2 regions of the Mesorhizobium sp. RCAM 06353 genome follow, and region 2 is predicted to be linked to the other one. Evidence: riboswitches for the same ligand, from Rfam matches in the RefSeq annotation. Region 2 holds a riboswitch; the other holds the start of a gene.
The links. A riboswitch is a leader RNA that binds a small molecule or an ion and turns the genes downstream of it on or off. The one in region 2 is predicted to bind cobalamin.

Region 1: linked by a shared signal. The riboswitch ahead of AC56QX_RS03530 (aromatic ring-hydroxylating oxygenase subunit alpha) and the one ahead of AC56QX_RS27140 (DUF1636 family protein) in region 2 are both predicted to bind cobalamin.

The regions. Positions count from the first base shown of each region.
Region 1 is NZ_CM185031.1:791,652-799,574, forward strand. Features, by position in the region: gene bglA (beta-galactosidase BglA) at 1-1,350, shown strand, start outside; gene AC56QX_RS03515 (ABC transporter ATP-binding protein) at 1,373-2,485, shown strand; gene AC56QX_RS03520 (DUF680 domain-containing protein) at 2,562-2,801, opposite strand; gene AC56QX_RS03525 (DUF680 domain-containing protein) at 2,874-3,074, opposite strand; cobalamin riboswitch at 3,567-3,767, shown strand; gene AC56QX_RS03530 (aromatic ring-hydroxylating oxygenase subunit alpha) at 3,882-5,129, shown strand; gene AC56QX_RS03535 (FAD-binding oxidoreductase) at 5,150-6,250, shown strand; gene AC56QX_RS03540 (PqqD family protein) at 6,347-6,826, shown strand; gene AC56QX_RS03545 (serine kinase) at 6,859-7,902, shown strand; gene AC56QX_RS03550 (glycosyltransferase family 2 protein) at 7,899-7,923, shown strand, end outside.
Region 2 is NZ_CM185031.1:5,582,374-5,590,296, forward strand. Features, by position in the region: gene AC56QX_RS27120 (glucosamine inositolphosphorylceramide transferase family protein) at 1-761, shown strand, start outside; gene AC56QX_RS27125 (FecCD family ABC transporter permease) at 860-1,909, opposite strand; gene AC56QX_RS27130 (ABC transporter substrate-binding protein) at 1,909-2,856, opposite strand; gene AC56QX_RS27135 (ABC transporter ATP-binding protein) at 2,904-3,692, opposite strand; gene AC56QX_RS27140 (DUF1636 family protein) at 3,689-4,156, opposite strand; cobalamin riboswitch at 4,179-4,383, opposite strand; gene AC56QX_RS27145 (substrate-binding domain-containing protein) at 4,643-5,626, opposite strand; gene AC56QX_RS27150 (ABC transporter permease) at 5,700-6,749, opposite strand; gene AC56QX_RS27155 (sugar ABC transporter ATP-binding protein) at 6,749-7,923, opposite strand, start outside.

The DNA of each region.
Region 1 (7,923 bases), 2.4 Mb from region 2:
GTGATGATCGACGAAGTGCTGTCGCACACGGCAGACAGCCATCCATGGTTCAAGGAGAGCCGGGCGAGCCGCACCAATCCCAAGGCGGACTGGTATGTCTGGGCGGACGCCAGGCCCGACGGCACGCCGCCCAACAACTGGCTGTCGATCTTCGGCGGGTCGGCCTGGCAGTGGGACACCAGCCGCCAGCAATATTATCTGCACAATTTCCTGGCCGAGCAGCCCGATCTCAACTTCCACAACCGCGAAGTCCAGGACGCGCTGCTCGACGTCACCCGCTTCTGGCTGGAACGCGGCGTCGACGGCTTCCGCCTCGACACGATCAATTTCTACTTCCATAGCCAGGGCCTGGAGAACAATCCGCCGCTGCCGCCGGAAGAGCGCAACGACCAGACCGCGCCGGCGGTCAATCCCTACAACTACCAGGACCATATCTACGACAAGAGCCGACCGGAAAACCTCGGCTTCCTCGAACGCTTCCGCGCCCTGCTCGACGAATATCCGGCAACCGCCGCTGTCGGCGAGGTCGGCGATTCGCAGCGCGGTCTGGAGGTCGTGGCGGCCTATACCGCCGGCGGCAAGCGCGTGCACATGTGCTATTCCTTCGACTTCCTGGCGCCGGAAAAGATCAGCGCGGGCAAGGTCCGCTCGGTGCTGGAAGCCTTCGGCAGGGTCGCCAGCGACGGCTGGTCTTGCTGGGCTTTTTCCAACCATGACGTGATGCGCCCGGCCTCGCGCTGGGCCGCCAGCGAAGCCGACCCGATCGCCTATCTCAAGGTCATCTCGGCATTGCTGATGTCGCTGCGCGGCTCGGTCTGCCTCTACCAGGGCGAAGAGCTCGGGCTTGGCGAGGCGGATCTGCGCTTCGAGGATTTGCAGGATCCGTATGGCATCCGCTTCTGGCCGGAATTCAAGGGCCGCGACGGCTGCCGCACGCCCATGGTGTGGGATGGCAGCGCCAAGAATGGCGGCTTCTCCCAGGCAAAGCCCTGGCTGCCGGTGCCGGCCAAGCATCTGGCGCAAGCGGTCAATGTCCAGCAGGGCGATCAGGCTTCGCTGCTCGAGCACTATCGGCGCTTCCTCACCTTCCGCCGTGCCCATCCGGCACTGGCCAAGGGCGATATCACCTTCATCGAAAGCGAGGGCGACACCGTCGCCTTCACGCGCCGGGCGGGCAACGAGCAGGTCGTCTGCGTCTTCAACCTCGGCGCCAAACCGGCCAAGGTTGACCTTGGCAGCCGATCACTGCAACCTTTGCCGGGACACGGGTTTTCCGGGCAGGCGAGCCCCGGTTCGGTCGGGCTTGGCGGCTACGGCGCCTGGTTCGGGCGCATCGACGGAAATCTTTGAGGAAATCACTGGGAGGAAACCAATGGCCGATGTCAATCTGAGACAAGTGAAGAAGTCCTACGGCAATCTCAACATTCTCCATGGCATCGACCTCGATATCAAATCGGGCGAATTCATCGTCTTCGTCGGTCCGTCGGGCTGCGGCAAGTCGACCTTGCTGCGCTCCATCGCCGGGCTCGAGGAAATCACGTCGGGCGAGTTGAAGATCGACGGTGAAGTGGTCAATGACGTGCCGCCGTCCAAGCGCGGTATCGCCATGGTGTTCCAGTCCTACGCGCTCTATCCGCACATGACCGTCTACGACAACATGGCGTTCTCGATGAAGATCGGCAAGGAGAACAAGGCCGAGATCGACCGGCGCGTGAAGCAGGCCGCCGAAATCCTGCAGCTGACCAAATATCTCGACCGGCTGCCCAAGGCGATGTCGGGCGGGCAGCGTCAGCGCGTCGCCATCGGCCGCGCCATCGTGCGCAATCCGAAAGTGTTCCTGTTCGACGAGCCGCTGTCGAACCTTGATGCCGCGCTGCGTGTCGCCACGCGTATCGAGATCGCCAAGCTCAAGGAATCGATGCCCAACACAACCATGATCTACGTCACCCACGACCAGGTCGAGGCGATGACGCTCGCCGACCGCATCGTGGTGTTGAAGGACGGCCATATCGAGCAAGTCGGTACGCCGATGGATCTCTACAAGAAGCCCGGCAATCTGTTCGTCGCCCAGTTCATCGGCTCGCCAGCCATGAACATCCTGCCGGCGACAATCGACAAGACCGGCAACCCGACCGTCGTCAGCCATGTCGGCGGGCGCAAGGCTACGGTGCCGATTGCCACGCCTGCCTCGGCGAAGGGTGCGGCGGTAAGCTTCGGCGTGCGGCCGGAGGACCTGATCATCGCCACCGGCGCGGATTATCTGTTCGAGGGAACAGTCGACTATGTCGAGCAACTCGGCGAGGTTCAGCTGGTCTATGTCGACATCGGCCGCGCCGACCTGCCGCTGGTGACCAAGCTGCCTGGCAACGTCGAGGTCAAGCGCGGCTCGACGTTGCGGCTGAGCGCCAATGGCGAAGACCTGCATATCTTCGACACGGACGGACATTCCTTCGCACTCCAGAAGCCGGAAGCAAAAGCGGCTTAAGACAGAACCCGTCTCGACGGCGCAAAAAAGAGCGGCGGGCATGGCCCGCCGCTCTTTTTGGAATTGGCTTCGGCTGTTAGTGGTTGCCGAAGAGGTTCCGGTCGCTGCCCTGAGGCGCGGACTTCTGTGCGTCGCCCGACGAATTGAGCAGCTTGTAGACTGGCGAGCCGCTTTCACGGATCGAAGCCGTGCGCGAGTTGTCAACCGAAGTCGCGGCGGGCTGGTTGGCGCCGTTGGAGCCGTAATTGTCGCTGCCGGCGAAAGCGCTGCCGGAGATCGCCAGAACGGCGGCGGCAGCAAGGATGATCTTCTTCATTTCAAGTCTCCTGAATTCTTCAAGTGTCGCCAGGGCGGCGAACCAAGCCCGCCGCCTGCTGGGGATCGGCTGTTAGTTGTTGCCGAAGAGGTTGCGGTCGGCGCCCTGGACAGGCGTCTGAGCAGCCGGTTCCGACTTCTTGACCGAAGCGGTGTATGAGCTGTCGACAGCAGCGGTGGCTGCAGGGGCATTCGAACCATAGTGGTCGCTACCAGCGAAGGCGCTGCCGGAAATGGCCAGAAGGGCGGCGGCAGTGAGAACAATCTTTTTCATTTTGGGTACTCCAGTATTTTTTCCGTCCGTCTAGCGGCGTGTCTTGGGATTAAAATCGCGTCGTTCGGACAGCCCCGATGTGGGAAAGCCAGCTGGCCGTTTCCAATCACGAAGTTGTTCCGTGTGGACCAAGTATCCACCACTTGAAATTGTACCAGGGCCCTCTTTGGCGAACATTTTTCGTTTTGATATCAAACCGTTAGTCAAAACCAGCGCTGCGATCACCAACTGTATCGGAGGCTCAGCGTTCACACCGTCCTGCACGCACCGTCAACAGAAACGAACCGTTCGGTTCGATTTTAGAATCTGCTAATAGTCACTTTTCGAAACCGTTAACCTTTTTTCCCCCGTTCCGGATCGATTTTGATAGCCGGTACAGCCGTCACCGCGACGATTTTGCGACCGCGGTTCTTGACCCGATCATTGTGCATGCGTGTCGCGCCACATGGATGCGATGTCGCTTTCATGCCGATGTCGCAAGCGCTGTCGTGATTAGATCACGTCATCTCAGGTGCCGCTTCGTGACGATGGAGCGGAGAATTGGGAAGCCGGTCAGAATCCGGCGCTGCCCCCGCAACGGTGGTGGAGTTCAAGTCGCAACGGGAGACCACTGGGCGAAAGCCTGGGAAGGTGTCGCGATCGTCCGCAAGGACACTCCAGAGCCCGGAAACCAGCCCGAGATTTCTAGAACTCGACTGATCGCGGTGGGCGGTCAAGAGGCGGATGGCGCATGTCGGCTTTCGCCGGTCTGCGCCTAATCCTTCCTCAATCACCACCAGTTCAGTCCTTGAAGTATGAGGACAGGACATGGATACGCGCAACGACATGCTGAGGCTCTTGAACAGCCGCAGGGACGGCTTCTCGCTCGAGCAGCCCTTCTACACGGATCCCGATTTCTTCAAACTGGACATGGAGCTGATCTGGTATCGCGACTGGCTGTTCATCGGCCATGATTGCGAACTGCCGAAGCCCGGCAGCTTCATCACCGTACAGATCGGCGACTATCCGGTCGTGCTGGTGCGCGACCAGCAAGGCAAGATCAACGCCTTTCACAATTCCTGCCGCCATCGCGGCAGCCGCGTCTGCAACACCGACAAGGGCATGGCCGCCAAACTGGTCTGTCCCTATCACCAGTGGACCTATGAGCTGGACGGAAGGCTGCTGTTTGCCCGCCAGATGGCAGATGGTTTCGACAAGAGCCAGTTCAGCCTGAAGCCGGTCGCCTGCGAAAGCGTGGCCGGCTATATCTTTATCTGCCTGGCCAAGGAGCCCGCCGACTTCGCACCGATGCGGGCGATGATCGAGCCCTATCTCAAGCCGCACCGGCTCAGCGAAGCGAAGATAGCCTTCGAAAGCACCATCGTCGAAAAGGGCAACTGGAAGCTGGTCTGGGAAAACAACCGCGAGTGCTACCATTGCGCCGGCAATCATCCGGAGCTGTGCAAGACCTTCCCGGAAGCCCCGACAGTGACCGGTGTGCAAGGCGCCGACAGCGACCCGGAGATGCTGGCGCATTGGGCGAAATGCGAGGCAGCCGGCCTGCCGAGCAAGTTCCGTATCGACCCGGCCGGGCAATACCGCGCCACCCGCGCGCCGCTGCTGCGCGATGCCGTCAGCTACACCATGACCGGCAAGCGGGCGGTGAAGAAGAACCTCTCCGACACAGTCTCCGCCGACCGTATCGGCACCTTGATGCACTATCACTATCCGACGACCTGGAACCATATCCTCATCGACCATGCCGTCACCTTCCGCGTGCTGCCGATCAGCGCCACGGAAACGGCAGTGACGACCAAATGGCTGGTTCACAAGGATGCGGTCGAGGGCGTTGATTACGATCTTGCCGAACTCACCCATGTCTGGACCGAGACCAACGACCAGGACCGCCGCATCGTCGAGGAAAACGCCTTCGGCATCCTGTCGCCGGCCTATGAACCCGGCCCCTATTCCGAACTCCATGAGGGCGGCGTGATCCAGTTCGTCGACTGGTACGCGCGCTTCATCGGCCCGCGCCTTGCTGGAGACGGCAGGCCGGCTCTGCGCAGTGTCGCCTGAGAGGTTGAGGGATGAACGCGATGACTGATCTTGGCCTCTATCGCCATCTCGACCAGATGGCGCCCTGGAACGACAGGCTGCAGGTGCTGGAAGTGATCGGCGTCAGCGACGAGGCGCCTGACGTCAAGACCTTCACCTTCCGCTCCGACAACCAGACCTGGTTCCGCTACAAGCCGGGCCAGTTCGTGACGCTGGAACTGCCGACGTCGGACGGGCCGCTGATGCGCACCTATACGCTGTCGTCCTCGCCGTCGCGACCATTCTCGATCGCCGTGACGGTGAAGGCGCAGGCCGGCAGCATCGGCACGCGCTGGATGTTCGATCATCTGAAGCCCGGCTCGCACGTCAAGGCCTATGGGCCGGCGGGCGACTTTTCGCTGCACAGCCACCCGGCGGCCAAATATCTGTTCATTTCGGCCGGTTCCGGCGTGACGCCGATGATGTCGATGCTGCGCTGGCTGAACGACTGCGCGCCATGGACCGATGTCGGCTTCGTCAACTGCGCACGGCGCGCCGAAGAGATCATCTTCCGCAAGGAACTTGAGCTGCTCGGCGGCCATATGCCGGGCCTGTCGCTCGGCTTCATGATCGAGGAGCGATCAAGCCGCGAGGGCTGGTACGGCCATATGGGTCGCATCGACGCCATCCGGTTGCCGCTGCTGGCGCCCGATTTCCGCGAACGCGAGATCTTCTGCTGCGGTCCGGATCCCTTCATGCGCGCCGTGCGCGGCATGCTGGACGCCGCCGGCTTCGATATGACGAAATACCACCAGGAGAGCTTTGCCGCGCCCGCGGTGGAGGAAATCCCGGCACCGTTCGCATTGCCGGCTGGAGACGGTGACGCCGTTCCGGTCGAAGCCAAAACACCGATCCGCTTCGCGCTTTCGAACGTCGACGCCGAGTGCGTTGCCGGCCAGACCGTGCTGCAGACCGCGCGCTCTTCGGGCGTGCGGATCCCGGCGGCCTGCGAGTTCGGCCTGTGCGGGACCTGCAAGGTGAAGAAAGTCTCCGGCGCGGTCGAGATGAGCCACAATGGCGGCATCCTCGATCACGAAATCGACGACGGCTTCATCCTCGCCTGTTGCTCGAAGCCGTTGTCGGCTCTCGAAATCGAAGCGTGAACGGTTCGCGATCCAGCTGATCCCCAAAAATGGCCGACGTCTTGCCGGCACCGCTTGCCTTGCCAACGAAGAACCGAGCGTTTACAGGCGTTGTCGGTGGAAGCGATCCTGCTGGAGGGACGGGATTTGCAAAGCGGGGCAATAATGATGCGTGATAGCAACGCCTATGCGGTTGCGAGCAGGGACATCGTCTTCGAATCCTTCGACGGCGAAGCCGTGGTGCTGAACCTCGCGAACGGCAAGTATTTCGGCTTCTCCGATTCCGGCAGCAGGGTCTGGCAGGCGCTCTCGTCGGGGGTCGATGCCCAGGCCCTGACCGGGCTCACCGCCGGCGGTTCGACACTGGGCGCCGCTGAACTCGCACACTTCATCTCGCAATTGCTCGAACTGGGGTTGCTGGTGCGCTCGGAAGCAGCGTCGCAACCGCTGCCGGGCGATTTGGCTGCCGAGCTTGCCGCCACGAACGAGCCGCTCAAGGTGAGTATTCACGACGACCTCGCCGACCTGATCATCGTGGATCCCATCCACGAGGTCGAGGAACCCCTCGGCTGGCCGGCGGTCAAGCAGGCATCCTGACGAGCCGGCTGCGTCAGAGATAGGGGCGCAGGATGCCGCGCGTCACGCTCGAAACCTTGCCGGATTATGCCCGGTATCTCATCACCGCTGCTGAAGCCACACATTATCCGGCCACGCGGACGGTCCGCCTGCCCCGGCTGGAGCTGACCGCGCATGTCGGTACCGGTGTGCTTGCGGAGGCGCTTGGCAACGCCTTCGTGGAGGCCGAGGATGACCAGGCGGAGCCATCGACATGCCGCATCTTCACCGTTCATCCCGGCATTGACGGCATCCCTGAGCCGGCACGGTGGGGCGACGCGCATTTCACCGAATACGGCTTTGCCGAACGGCTCGCCGAAGCGGAGCTGCGTGGCCACTATTTTCACGATCTGGACTTCTGGCAGGTCTACGATCCGCAACGCCGCGTCGGCGTCCAGCTGATGACCTCGCCCGATGCCTTTCCGCCCTGGGAGCCGACAGCCCCGCTGCGGGCCTTCCTGCACTGGGAGTATGCGGCGCGCGGCATGCGGCTGACCCATGCCGGCACGCTCGGGGCCAAAGGCAAGGGCGTGCTGCTGGCGGGTGCAGGCGGCGCCGGCAAATCCGGCACCGTCGCCGCCGGCCTGCTCAACGGGCTGGACAGCGTCGGCGATGACTATGTGCTGATCGATCTCGGCGCCGGCGTGACCGCGCGGCCTCTGTTTTCCACGCTGAAGCAGGACCCGCAAGGTTTCGCGCGGCTGGGCCTGAAGCAGCGGCTGAGGATCGACAGCCCCTTGAACTGGCAAGGCAAGCACACGTTTCACATTGCCGACATCGCGCCACGGCCGGTGCCAGCAGAGCTGGACATCGTTGCGCTGGTGGTGCCACATATCGGCGGTGGCGAGACGAGTACGGTCGTGCCGGTGTCGCGTCGAGACGCCATGATAGCACTGGCACCGTCGGGCATCATGCAGATGCCGGGGGAACGTGAAAGCGGCTTCCGTTTCTTCGGCGATCTCACCCGCCTGCTGCCAAGCTACCGCCTGTCCTTGGGAACACGTCCCGAGGAGATTGCCGGCACTGTTGCGGATTTTCTAACACGAGTTGTTTCGTGAAGCTGAGCGTGATCATGCCCG
Region 2 (7,923 bases):
ACAAGAGCCGGGTTGTCTGGCTCCCGCGCCAGGGCCCATCCAGCTACATTGCCGATCCCTTCGGCCTTTGGCATGGAGACCGCTTCACGGTGCTGGTCGAGTTCTATGACTACCGGGTGCAGCGCGGCGAAATTCACTATTACAGTTACGATGCGGCGTGGACACTGAGAGAGAGTGGCATTGCGCTGAAAGAAGATTTCCATTTGTCTTATCCGCAGCTGATCCGGTTGGGCGAGGATATCTTCCTGCTTCCCGAGGCATATCAAAGTGGTCGCTTGACGCTTTACCGCGCGGTCGACTTCCCCAAGGCCTGGCAACCCGTGGCAGTATTGATGAACGAAGCGGCCGTTGACGCTACAGTTGTCCATCACCAAGGCGGCTGGTGGATGTTTTACGCGCTGTACGGGCACGACGGTCGAGACCAACGCGAGCTGCATCTGGCCTGTGCCAATGCCTTGACCGGTCCGTGGCGACAACATCCGCAAAACCCGGTGCGCACCGGCCGGGATTCATCGCGTCCCGGCGGCTCGCCGATCGTGCATCTGGGCCAGTTGTACTTGCCGGTTCAGGACTGTTTGGCCGACTATGGCAAGGCGCTCAGCCTGCTGCGCGTCGACCGGCTCAGCCCGGATGATTTCGCGGCCAGCATCGTCAAACGTCTCACGCCGGAAGGCTGGCTCGATGGCTTTGCCGACGGGCTTCACACACTGTCGGACGGCGACGCGGTCACCATGATTGATGTCAAACGCGCCGAGTCCTGACCCAAACTTAGCCCGGTCAAACCATTGCGCCGGCCACGGCTTCGGCTTGCCTCACCTGGCTGATAGCCATGTCGCAGGGCACCACGCGGATACGCTGATCATAAACGGTTGCGGATCAACAAGGTGACGACAAAGAATGCGCCGAGCGAACTGGTGATGATGCCGATCGGCAGTTCCTGCGGCGGCAGCAAGGTTCGCGCCAGAAGGTCGCTTGCCAGCAAAAGCACCGCCCCGAACAGCGCACAGCTTGCGACCAGGCGCCGATGCAAGGGACCCGCCAACGGCCGCGCCAGATGCGGAATCATCAGCCCGACAAAACCGATCACCCCGGCGACCGAGACGAGAATTGCCGTCGAGAAGGCGGCGACGAGAAACGTCGTCCTGCGCATCCGCGCCACTGGCACGCCAAGGCTTTCGGCGGCGTGTTCGCCGGCTAGAAAGGCATCGAGCCAGCGGTGGTTCCACAGCGCATAGGCCAAAATGGTGCCCGCGCCCAGAGCGCCGAGCCAGATATTGTCCCAGCGTGCCAGGCCAAGGCCGCCCATCGTCCAGAACAGGACGGAGTGGGCGGCACGCTGGTCGCCTGCGAAGACCAGATAGTTGGTCAGGGCGGTGAACATGAAGGAGACGGCCAGGCCGGCAAGGATCAAACGTTCTGGCCCCTGCCCCTTCACCCGCGCCACCAGCAAAAGTACGACGAAAGCGGCAAGTATGCCGCCGGTGAAGGCGGCAACCGGCAAGGTCCAGATGCCAAAACTGTCACCAAAGATGGTGATGACGGAAACAGCACCTGCGGCAGCCCCCGACGACAGGCCGAACAGGAAGGGATCGGCAAGATCGTTGCGGGTCACCGTCTGCAGCAAGGCGCCTGTTATGCCGAGACCGCCGCCGACACAGACCGCCAGGATGGTGCGCGGCAGCCTGAGATCGACGACGATCTTGCCGACCGGACCCGACACCTGGTGCCCGTTCAACCCGACAGCATGGCCAAGCGAGGCGATGACGTCGGTCAGAGGTATCAGCGTCGAACCATAGGCGATCGACAGCAGCACGAGGGCGACGACCGCCGCCGTGCCCGCCGCCATCGCCAGCGCGAATGCCTTGTGCCCTGAAAGCGCACCGGATTCATGCCCGCGGACAAGAAGCATCAGAACGCTTCCGGATGCATCGCCTTGGCGATCTTGGCGATCGCTTCGATGTTCGCCGGCCCAGGCGTCAGTTCGGCATAGCGAAGGGCCACGAAGCGCTCATTCTTGACCGCGTCGGTCTCTTTCATCGCCGGATGGGCCTTGAGGAAATCGAGCAGTTTCTTGTAGCCGCCACCATCCTGGTAATCGAGCAGGATGAGGAATTGCGGATTGCGCGACGCCACCGTTTCCCAGTCGGTGTTGCCCCAGCTGGTGTCCATGTCGGCCATGATGTTGTCGCCGCCAGCCGCGGTGATCATGGCGCTGGGAATGGCGAATTTTCCGGCGGTGAACGGCTTGTCCTCCCCGGAATCATAAAGGAACACCCGTGTTCCCCTGGCGCTGCCGACTTTCGCGGTGATGTCAGCCAGTTGCGCCTTCCAGCCGGCAACAAGCTTCTCCGCTTCGGCGTCCTTGCCAAAAATCTTGCCCAGCTTTTCGACGTCGCCATACAGAAGGTCCATCGAGGCGGCCGGCCTGGTCTTGTCGAGATGGACGCAGCTTTCGGTCAGCACCAGCGTCTTGATGCCGTGCGGCGCGAGCGTGTCGGGCGTCACGTCGCCGCCCGGCTTCATGCCATAGTACCAGCCGGCGAAGAAGAAATCGGGTTCGACCGCGACGAGGTTTTCGAGCGTCGGGTATTTTGGCGCCAGTTCGGGAATAGAACCTTGCTCGGCCTTGAATTCGGGACCGACCTTGTACCATCCGGTGATGCCGGTCAGGCCGACGATCGACGGCTGCAGCTTCAGCGCGAAGGCCATCTCGGCCATGTTGAGATCGTGGATGACGGCGCGCTTGGGTGGCGCGTCGAAGGTCAACGACTTGCCGCAGCTGTCGACGGTGACGGGGAAGGCGAAGGCCGTCGAGGCCAGCAGCGAGAGGACGAGCGACAAAGCGAGACGTTTCACGGATTTTGCACCTTGGTTGAACAGCGGCGGATGACGGATGGTTTTGATCAGGATGGCGGCGCGGCGCGGTTCGGAACATCGAACACCGTCAGTTCGCGATCCTCGGTGGGATGGCGCAGGCGAAACACGTCGACGCCGAAAATCTCGCGGATCAGTTTTTGGGTCAGCGCTTCGCGCGGTGCCGCCAGCACATGCAGCCGGGCTTCGTGCATCACCGCGACCCTGGTGGCGAAGGGCGCTACCAACGCCAGATCGTGCAGCACGGCGATCACCGTCATGCCGAAGCCGGCCACAAGTTCAATAAGCTCGCCTCGGGCGCGCGGGTCGAGATGGTTGGTCGGCTCATCGAGGAACAGCACTTTCGGTTCCTGTGCGATGGCGCGCGCCAGCTGGGCGCGCTGGCGTTCCCCGCCCGACAGCGAGCCGATGCTGCGGCCAAGCAGCGGCAACAAGCCGGTCCGGCGCAGCGCGTCCACGACAATGTCGCGTTCCTCGCTCCTGCGCCTCAGGCCGGCATGCGGGACGCGGCCAAGCTCGACATAGTCGATCACCGCCAGCCGCGGATCCGGCTGGTCGGTCTGGCCGACGACGGCGATGTGCAATGCCCGTTCGGCGGTCGAGATCCTGTCGAGGCGGCGCCCACCAAGCTTCATCTCGCCGGAACTTGGCCTGAGCATGCCCGACAGCATGCGCAGCAGCGTCGTCTTGCCGGCGCCGTTGGGGCCGATAATGGCGAGGCGATCACCAGCGGCAACGGACAGGCTGACCGCATGGACCAGAGCCCGGCCATTCGCTGTCGCGCCGAGGTCGCGGGCTTCGAGGAGTGGCGTTGTCATCGGTTCCCATCCACAGGCTTGGCCGGTGCCGGGATACGGGCCAGCGTCTTGCCGGCCAGTCGCGGCGGACGTTGTCCGGAATTGCACCAGCCGTCTGCCAGCGATGCATAGAGCCTGGCAAATCGCACGAGATCGCCGGCGTCGGCCTCGGCGTCGATGGAGCCGAAGAGATAGGCGGCCTTGCCCGGCGCCTGGAAGGCTACCGTCAGCGGTCGCGCGCAGCCCGCCATGCATTCGACGCCTTCAACCGTGAAGCCGAGCGCCACAGCGGGTTCATGGTGGGCCGCGAGCCGGGACCGCAAATCGGCGCATAGGCTTTCGCCCGACCTGATCCCTGTCGGAACGTCACGGCAAAGCGTGCACACGATGATGCGATGATCGATGGCGCCGTCCAACTTTCCGTCACTTTCCAAAACTGGCGACGGAAGGATGTTGGCGAGCCGGCCGACAAGACCGACGTCCACGTTTCCTCCCGGCACACCCCGTCCGGTCAACTCAGTGATGGCAGGTCTCCTGGCTCGCGGGTCTCGGCTCAATCCTGCCTTCCCAGCCTTGCCGGCCAGTGGCATGTCGGATCTTGCTCACCGCTTACAGTTGCGGGGGCAGCCACGGTCTCGACCTTGAGGGTCTCACCGTGTTCCCTTTTCACCCCTTGCCTTTCGGCGCGGGGACCATCACCGGGCCATCGTAGTTTTGCCCCGAGCGCATCGCAACGATTCTTTTCGACTGGTCCTGTCACCATCGCGGCACCGGCATCCTGCGGCCTCATCAGATAGCGGCTTGCTATATCTCTATCTGTAATGTAATAACAGAACGATTTAAGAGATTCCCTCTGTTGATGTCAATCCCTTGCCACAACCCTTCGAACTATCGCTGAAGGTTGCGGACGCAGACGGGGCGGAGTTCACGTGAACTCCGCCCCGGATCGGATAGTCTGCAGGCAGACGTGCTTACTTACCTGACAGCTGCTTGGCGTTCTCTGGCGTGATCGCTGTCGTCTCGACAGTGACCGTCGTATCCACCGAAGTGGCGCAATCAAGCAAGATTTTCTTCGACATCTCGATCGCTTCCTTCGCACCTGTCGGGTAGGTGAAGGTCGCCGCCCAGTCACCCTTGGCGACGGCTTCGATGCCGCCTGCCGGGCCTGGCAAGCCATCAGTACCGATGATCTTAACGTCCTTGCCGGCGCCCTTGGCGGCAAGCAGCGCGCCGGCCGCCATCATGTCGTTCGAGGCGTAGAGCACCTTGATGTCGGGATGCGCCTGCAACATGGCCGAGAAAGCGGTCTGGGCTTTATCCGGCACCCAGTCGGCGGCCTGCTCGGCGACGACCTGGATCTTGGCATTCTCCTTGACGCCGTCCTTGAAGCCATTCAGCCGCTCGACGGCCGGTGTGGAGCTTGGCAATCCTTCGAGCACCGCTGCTTCGCCGCCCTCCGGCAGCAAGGTCTTGGCGGTGTATTTGCCCGCTTCGAGCGCGATCTTGTAATTGTCGCCGCCGATGAAGGCGGTGTAGTCCTTGCCGGGATCGCCGACCGTCTTGCGGTCGAGTTCGATGACCGGGATGCCGGCATCCATGGCGCGCTTCACCGCCGGTGTCAGCGGTGCCGCCTCGAAGGGCGAGATCAGCAAGAGATCGACTTTCTGGGTGATGAAGTTGTCGACCTGCGAGGTCTGCGTGTTGACGTTGCCAGCGCCGTCGGCGATCTGCAACGTGAAGCCCGGCACTTCCTTGGCGGCCGCCGTCAGCTCGTCATTGACATGCTGGCGGTAGGGCTCGGCATTGTTCGCCTGTGAAAAGCCGATGATGAACTGGCCGTCTTTGGCGCAGGCCTTGACCAACGGTTCGGCAGCCTGGGCGGCTCCCGCGATGCACAGGCCGGCACCTGCCAGGAGCACGGCCTTGAGGGTGCGGCTTTGTCTTATGGTTTTCATATTCACTCTCCTCCTCGTCGGGCCGGGGGGCCAGACCTTGGTTGACTGACTTCCACTTGCTGCCGCCTTCCTCCTAACGACCCAAACCCTCGCGGCGGCGAACGAGGGATTGAATGACTGCCGCCAGCACGATGATCGCGGCGGTCGCGAGCAGTTGAATGGCGGGTGTGATGTTGTTGAGCTGAAGGATGTTGGCCAGCGCGCCGAGCATGATGGTGCCGGCCACGGTGCCGACCATCGAGCCGGCGCCGCCGAACAGGCTGGTGCCGCCGATGACCACGGCGGCGATCGCCGTGAGCTCATAGCCCATGCCGTCATTGGCGCTGCCGAAATTGAACTGGCCGGCATGAACGATACCGGCAAGAGCGGCGGCAAAGCCGGTGATCGCATAGACCGAGATCTTGACCATGGAGACGGGCACGCCGGAAATGCGCGCCGCGCGCTCATTGCCGCCGACGGCGAAGACATAGCGGCCGAAGCGCGTGGTGTTGAGCACGATGGTTGCGATCGCGGCAAAGACGATGAAGACGATGGTGGCGACTGGCACGGTGTTGTTGAACAGCCGCTCGCCGAGGATCGCAAAAACCGGCGGTGCCAGGCCCGGCCCGTCGCCATAGGAAATGTTGATGTACTGATTGCCCGACACGACAAGCGCCAGGCCGCGTGCCGCCTGCAAGCCGGCGAGCGTGACGATGAACGGCTCCAGTCGGAACCGGGTGGAGATGGTGCCCTGGATCGCACCGAAGACGATGCCCATGATGAGCACGGCGAGGATGGTGGGGACCAGCCCGAAGCCGCCAGAGATCATCATCGATGCGGTGACGACACTGGACAGCCCAAGCACCGCGCCAACCGAAAGGTCGATGCCGGCCGTGATAATGACGAAGGTCATGCCGATGGCGATGATGCCGGTCTCCGACACCGCGCGCACGATGTTGGCGATGTTGTCGGGGTCGAGGAACAGGATCGCTCCGTGACGGCGCGGCGAGAAGATGACACCGCCGATCGCCACCAGTACCAAGCCGATCAGGCTTTGGAAGCGCACGATCAGCGCCAGCGGATCGCGATGCGCCGGTGCCGCAGCCACCGGGCCGCCTGCTTCCGAAATCTTCTGTTCAGACATCAGGCCTCCCTGCCATTTGCCGCGGCAAGCACCGTGTGCTCGTCGACGCCGCCGATGAATTCCGCCACATTGCGCCCCTGGCGCAGCACCACGATGCGGTCGCAGAGACCGATCAGTTCCGGCATCTCGCTAGACGCGACCAGGATGCCGAGCCCTTGCGCCGCCAACTGCCTGAGCCGCGCGTAAATCTCGCCCTTGGCGCCGACATCGACGCCGCGCGTCGGCTCATCGAGCAGCAGCAGCCTTGGATTGCCGAGGATCTCCTTGGCCAGCACCACTTTCTGCTGGTTGCCGCCGGACAGCGCGCCGACAGCGATGTCGGGATTCTTCGGCCTGATGTCGAACTGGCCGAAGGACTGCTTCACCGCCTCCGCCTGGCGGCGCTGAGACATCAGGCCGAACGGCGAGATGCGGCGGATCACCGACATGACCAGGTTGAGGCCCACAGCCATTCTGAGCATCAGACCGCTGCCACGCCGGTCGTCGGTGACGAAGGCAATGCCGGCCGCGCGGGCCGCCGCGATCGAATCCAGCCTTACGGGCCGGCCGTCGATGGCGACCTCGCCTTCCCAACGGCCGGACAGACCGGTGCCATAGAGCGCACTCAGCAGCTCGGTACGCCCTGCCCCCATGATGCCGGCCAGTCCGACGATCTCGCCGGCCTTGACGTCGAGCGAGATGCCGGCCGGCGGCTGCCATCCGGCGCTTTCGTGGGCGAGCCTGAAGCGCGCATCGCGCAAGCTGAGTAACGTCTTGCCGGCCGCCCTTGACCGTTCGGGATAAAGCTCGTCCAGCGGCCGCCCGACCAGAAGCCGGACCAGCTCGGCCTGCGGCGCACGCGGCTCGGTGACGCCGGCGACACGACCGTCGCGCATAACCGTCACCCGGTCGGCGATCTGCGGCACTTCTTCGAGGCGATGCGAGATGTAGACGATGCCGACGCCGCTGGCGGCGAGCTTACGCATGATGTCGAACAGCCTGTCGACCTCGCCTACCGTCAGTGCCGCCGTCGGCTCGTCCATGATCAGCACACGCGACGCGTAGGACAGCGCCTTGACGATCGCCACGACCTGGCGCTGGCCGATCGACAGGTTCGCCACCATGCTGGCCGGATCGATGGCCATCTCGATGGCCTCGAGCCGCTTGCGGGCCTCGCTGCGCATCGTCGACACAT